Regions from separate parts of the Psychrobacter sp. ANT206 genome, predicted to be linked through region 1. Evidence: predicted binding sites of a transcription regulator. Region 1 holds the regulator's gene; the other holds the start of a gene.
The links. Region 1 encodes PhoB, which activates phosphate uptake and scavenging genes when phosphate is short. Its sites were predicted from a motif close to TGTCATNAANCTGTCATAA; they were not measured.

Region 1 (3,437 bases):
AGGTCGCTCACATGAAGGGATTGATATTTTTGCGGCGCGCGGCACGCCGATACAAGCGACGACCCAAGGTATCATCAGTAAGGTAGGCGAAAATGCGTTAGGAGGTCGCGTCGTTATGATAGTGGGACCAGGCGGCGCAGGACACTATTATGCGCATTTGGAAGACTATGCTGACATTTCTCCCAATGACTGGGTAAATGCTGGTGATACCATTGGTTACGTGGGTGATAGCGGCAATGCTAAAGGCACACCGCCGCATGTTCATTATGGGATTTATATTAATGGTAGTGCGGTAAACCCTTATCCACTTTTGCAAAAGGATTAAAGTGTATTAAGCATTAATTCATTGCGGCAGATCGTACATGGTTATTTGGAAACACGGCACTAAATGTCGAACCAATGCCTTCTACAGACTCAATTTGCAAGCTCGCTTCGTGCTGATATAAGACATGTTTTACAATCGCCAGTCCAAGCCCCGTCCCACCTGTTGCTCGGCTGCGCCCGCTGTCAACGCGATAAAAACGCTCAGTTAAACGGGCAAGATGCTGCGGCGCTATACCGATACCATTATCTTCAACAGCAAATCTGCAGCCCTCAGCAGTCTTAGTCCAACTAATAGAGATATTGCCACCTTTTGGTGTGTATTTAATCGCGTTAATCACTAGATTGGACAGTGCGCTATTTAGGTACATTTCTGAGCCATATAGTCCATCATAGGTATCAATATGCAAGTGAATCGTATGCTTATATTCTTGATTATACGCCTGCGCATCATCATAGACATGAGTGAGCAGCTTGGTCATATCGATATCATTAAACGCATGGGTTTCTTCGATTTCGATGCGAGACAGTAGCAATAAGTCATTGACCACCCTATTCATGCGTGCCGTTTGCTGAGTCATCAGCTCAAAACCGCGTCGCCAATTCGCAGGCATATCTGGCTGATCAGAGAAATTCTCCAGATATCCCATCAAGACCGTCAATGGTGTACGTAGCTCATGCGAGACATTGGCCACAAAGTCGCGGCGCATCGCTTCTAAATGCTGCAAACGGGTCACATCATAAATGATCAGTAGTTTTTCATCGCCAAATGGCGTCAGCTCACACTTTAGATAACGATTTGGGTCTTGCCAAGAGACGATATGCACACTCTCGTCGGCGTCAGCATCAGCATCAGCATCAGCATTAAGCGTCGTTGCCTCCTGATAATACTTAATAAATTCAGGAACTTGAATGAAGTCAAAAATACGCCTGCCTTTATCTGAGGATTGCAACAATAATAAATCCTGCGCCGCTTGGTTCCACCATTCAAGTCCATCATCGTCATTGAGCAAAATCACGGCATCACGTAATGCTCGTAAAGCACTTCTGATTTTTTTAAGTTGATTTGTGGCACCTTGCTCATTATCTTGGATAGGCATTTTTATTTATCCATTATTTTTTATAATTTTTCTACTATTGGCCGCTCCCGATAAAAGGCGACACTATACAATATTCATATTGCTAGCGATTAACCTTTTTCGATACGGCTAGAAAATCGATAACCTGTACCGCGTACCGTTTGTATCAATGTATCACAATCATGTGGACGTAGTAATGTGCGCAAACGCTTTACGTGAACATCAATGGTTCTATCTTCGATGTAGACGTTACCGCCCCATACTTGATCGAGCAGCTGGGCACGGGTATAAGCGCGCTCAGGATGGCTCATAAAAAACGCCAATAAGCGATATTCTGTCGGACCCATATCGATAATGTCATCACCCACCATAAAGCGTTGGCTTTTGGCATCTAAAGTTAGCCTGCCTATATTGATAGGTTTGTCGCCGCTTAGCGCGTTACTACGTCGCAATACCGCTTTGATTCTTGAGATAAGCTCACGGGTCGAGAAAGGCTTGGTCATATAATCATCAGCGCCTGCGTCAAGACCATGCACTTTACTGTCTTCTTCACTTTTGGCGGTCAACATAATAACCGGTATCTCGGCGAGCAGCGTATCGCTTTTTAGCATACGGCAAAAATCGATACCACTTTTATCACCGGGTAACATCCAGTCCAATAAAATCAGCGCTGGACGATGATCGACCACTTGTTGGTGCGCCTCTGACACATCCGCTGCCTGCAAACTATCAAAGCCTGCCATCTCTAGGGTCATGACGACCATCTCACGAATGGCGTCTTCATCTTCAACAATCAAAATTTGCTCTTTAGACATAATGTATTCTTAATATATTCTTAATGTTAGAGGACAAAATAGAGTTTATAAAAGCAGTAACAAACGCAAATAAGCGTTTCTTTATTAAAGGGTTTAATTATGACAGCTTAATGACATTTACTCTTAAATTTATAATACTTAGTAGCCATGCTAATGACTTAATGCACTTCTAATAAAAAGTTTAATGGTCCATCATTGACACTCAATACTTGCATATCAGCGCCAAACTGACCCGTTGCAACCGTTAAATACTGCGTCTTTGCGTAATCAACCAATTGTGCAAATAAAGCTTGAGCCCTATCAGGTGCCATTGCGCTACCAAAGTCAGGGCGGCGACCTTTATCCGTCTTTGCCATCAGAGTAAATTGTGAGATCAATAATAGCCCACCACCGACTTGCTGGATATTTTTATCGAGTTTACCGTATTTGGCTGGATCATCATCATTGTCAAAAATACGATAGGTGAGGATTTTATCAATCATCCGCTGCGCACTTTGTAGGTTATCATCGTGTCCCAAGCCGATATATGCCAGCACACCTTGCTCAATAGCACCAACCTCCTGCCCATCAACGCTGACACTGGCATATTTGACTCGCTGAATAAGAGATCTCATTGCTTACTTCCTTTAACGATTATGGTCATACAGTCTGCTGCGGACCATGATAAAATACAATTATCTGTGCAGGTACTTATGATTATGTTTATAAATAAATCTAGCTATAAAACTGCCTATCTATGATTTTTTAATACAACTTTTTATTTTAATAACTATTTTTAATCCCTACTTTGGTCATCTATTATGAATGTATTTACTACCTTACAGCAATTTGTCCCGCAGCAAAAAATCAGTAAAGTCGCAGGGCGCTTAGCTGCCAGCCGCCACCCTTGGGTTAAGCGTACGTTTATCCGCAGTTTTGCCAAAGCGTATGATGTTAGCTTAGATGAATATGAGCGTCAAAGCCTAAACGCTTATGAGAGCTTTAATGATTTCTTTACTCGTGAGCTCCAAGACAATGCCCGTATTATCGATGCCAGTATCAATGGTATTGTCAGTCCTGCGGATGGCATGATTTCGCAGCTTGGGCAGATTCATGACCATAAGCTACTGCAAGCCAAAGGTCGTGACTATGATATCGGTCAGCTCTTAGCTGATAGCGCAGATGGCGATTATTTTGCGGATGGTAGTTTTGCTACGGTCTATCTTGCTCCAAGCAACTATCA
Region 2 (3,437 bases), 840 kb from region 1:
ATTCAATGACCACGCCATTAACGCCCATATCATCACCAACCACTTCTTTTACGCTGTGGTTCCACTCGATTTTGACATTACCATTTTTGGCTTTTTCAAATAGTTTATCTTGTAGGATTTTTTCTGAGCGTAAGCTATCACGGCGATGGACTAAAGTGACTTCAGCGGCGATATTTGATAAATACAGCGCTTCTTCAACGGCCGTGTTACCACCACCGATAACTGCCACTTTTTGGTCTTTATAAAAGAAGCCATCACAAGTTGCACAAGCAGAAACGCCAAGACCACGGAATTTGGTTTCTGACTCTAGACCTAGATACTGTGCTGATGCGCCGGTTGAGATAATAAGAGCATCACAGGTGTAATTGGCGTTATTACCAGTCAGCTCAAAAGGACGCACATTTAAATTCACAGCATTGACATGATCATAAACCAGTTCAGTACCAAAGCGTTCGGCATGGGCTTTCATACGCTCCATCAATGCAGGACCAGTCAAATCATGTGCATCACCCGGCCAGTTATCGACTTCGGTCGTCGTCGTGAGCTGTCCGCCGACTTCCATACCGGTGACCATAACAGGCTTTAGGTTGGCGCGTGCTGCATACACAGCGGCAGAATAACCAGCAGGACCTGAACCTAAAATAATGAGTTTTTCGTGGCGTGGAGCAGTATTATCAGTTGCCATAAGATTTCCTTGCTAGAGCAATAAAAGTGAAAGGGTTCAACGTTAAAATAATAAGTAGATATTATAAGTATTATAAAAGATAAGCGTAAAAATGACGACGTATCTGGTTATTATGGTTGCTATGTGATAATAACATAAGGGCTAAGAGCAAAAAGTGCAAGTTTGCTAAAACAAATATGGGTATCATTAGAACTAAAGTATCTGCAGCTTGAAATTTTAGTACCAAAAATTAGCCCATATTCAAATATAGTCAGTGAAAAGTGATATATAAACATCACGTACTGCTGGTATTAATTTGTCTTGCTTGCTGTGCCTACGCAGACAGAGGCTATAAAAAATTTATACCAGCAGTAACGTAGAGTTCTTAATATATTTTGGTTAGATTCTAATGCAAAAAGAACAGGCATCATTTTTCACTAGCTGCATTTTTGGCTAAATCACTACTGGATTGATTTTCTTATGCGCTTTATTGATAACACGGTCGCCACGGCAGCTATGTATTTGTTATTATAAGAAGTTGTATGCCGCGCACAAAACAAAAACAGCAATGCGGTCAATATTTTGCCGTAGTATTTTAGATACAGTTTTTTTGTTATTACGCCACATCAGTCGTAACCTATTACAGCAGTTTCTATCAAGAATTTATGTCAGCATGATTAAGCTTAATCATGGTTTGACGACTATTAAGTATTCATGACGAGTATTAACAACAAGGCAGATCTTACGTGATATCAGCACCAATTATTGATTACTTAAAAAAGGGCATATTTACCCTACTGGGATTACTCCTCGCGGTTTATTTGTTCGTGATTTTGATGACTTATACCGGTAATGATCCTAGCTGGTCGCACATCAGTAGTGATATGACGACCATTAATAATATGGGCGGCGAGATGGGCGCATGGCTCTCAGATTTGCTGTATAGCTTCTTTGGTTTTGGTGCGTGGTGGTTACTGGCGTTTCTGGTTTATGAATCAGTACTGATTTGGTGGGACAATAAACCGACGTTTTGGTTATTACGCTTGGTTGCTTACGTGTTCTTGATACTGAGCAGTAGTGCATTATTTGCCCAGTTGGTTGCATTGGTACAGCAGGTGGCAGATCCAATATCATCAGGGCTCAAAGGAGTTGCGGGCGGTATTATTGGTCTTGAGCTACAAGCGCGATTAGCACAACTGTTATCACAGTGGGGCAGTGTGACGTTTTTGGCAGTGTTTGTCGCTATTACGACCACCTTTGCCTTTAATATTCATTGGTTAAGTATTTACGAAAAAATTAAAACTTTGTCTTGGTTTGGGTCAGGTGTCAAAAACCTTGATAGCAGCCTTGACGCTAGTCAAATAACACAAGAAGACAATGCAACTAATGCTGCCGATAAACAAGGTCGTGATACAGCAGTAAGTGAGACTGATACTCCGGAATATGAGCAATTGCCTCTTGAGTTGCAAGTGGATGAACAGGCTGAAAATAAACAGCAAGACAATAGAAGTGGTCGTTTTAATAGCGCATTGACAGACTTTTTATCGTCTTCAGGATTGGGTGCCAGTGTAAAAGCTTCTATGGCAGCTGCTGCGCAAGTTGCCAGTGAAAGTGCCAAACGAGAAGAGCATTTGCAAACTGCAGCCGCTACGACGACTAGCAATAGTGCTTTTAATCTAAATAAAACATCAGTACCTGCTACCAATGCTACGCCAATGTCTATCAGAAAGGTTGAGCCAAGTTTTGCATGGAACGATGCAAATACCGTCGCTGATTTATTAGCAAACCAGATAGAAAATGAGCAAGATACGATACCTTATGATGTCGCAAATGCTCCATATTCAGAGGCATCAGCTGCTGCTTCTGTTGACAGCTTAAATACTGACATTTCTTCTGCTAGCCCAGTTCTTGATATCACTCAAGAGGAGACTCAGCAACAAGCAGCACATTCGTTAAATGATTACGCACCGAACATGTCAACTACCCAGCCAGATACTCCTGAATCAGCGCCTAGTGTCGATAGCTTAGTTGATGCATGGTTGGCAGAACATGAGGCAGTGCCGGAAGCGACTGATTTTAGCCATGAACAAGAATTATCTGCCGTAGAGACATTAACAGAAACTGCGCCTATTCAGCAGCAAACTACTATCTCACCAAACGACACTACTGACGACATTCCTAATAATGCTGCAAATGACTTGTTGAACGATTTGGAGTCTTTTGCTGATGCTGATGTAGAGAATACATCAGAAATAATAGATATGACACCGACCAATACCCCGCCTGCAAATCCAAAAGCACCACCAATAGCAGAGAGTACGGCTACCATATCAAGTATCGAGTCAGCCACAGTAACCAAACCAACTATGAGTTTTGCAGTCCCAGAAGGTGATAGTAGCAATCATATTACGGATATGATGCCAGAAGACGACAATGTTTATGATAGCACTGACGAGATTGATGCTCCCGTTATGCCTCATATTAGTGATGATATTGCATTCAGTCAAAAATCACGCTCAATGCAAACGGCTGCCTATCGTAGTAGTCTGTCGCCGATTCCAGAGATGTCGATCTTAGATAAGCCAGACCCCAATCGTCAGCCAAGCTATACGCTTGCTGAGCTTGAGCAGTTATCAGAGCTATTGGAAATCAAATTACAAGAGTTCAATGTCAAAGCAAACGTTGTCAATGCGATTCCAGGACCTGTCGTCACTCGCTTTGAAGTAGACCTAGCGCCTGGGATAAAAGCCAGTAAAGTCACAGGGATTTCACG

Region 2: the regulator PhoB is predicted to act here: its motif matches at 1,328-1,346, upstream of M0221_RS02200 (DNA translocase FtsK).

What each region holds. Positions count from the first base shown of each region.
Region 1 is NZ_CP096271.1:2,681,900-2,685,336, forward strand. It holds gene M0221_RS11145 (M23 family metallopeptidase) at 1-325, shown strand, start outside; gene phoR (phosphate regulon sensor histidine kinase PhoR) at 339-1,421, opposite strand; gene phoB (phosphate regulon transcriptional regulator PhoB) at 1,511-2,215, opposite strand; gene dtd (D-aminoacyl-tRNA deacylase) at 2,374-2,829, opposite strand; gene asd (archaetidylserine decarboxylase) at 3,016-3,437, shown strand, end outside.
Region 2 is NZ_CP096271.1:519,833-523,269, forward strand. It holds gene trxB (thioredoxin-disulfide reductase) at 1-685, opposite strand, end outside; gene M0221_RS02200 (DNA translocase FtsK) at 1,411-3,437, shown strand, end outside.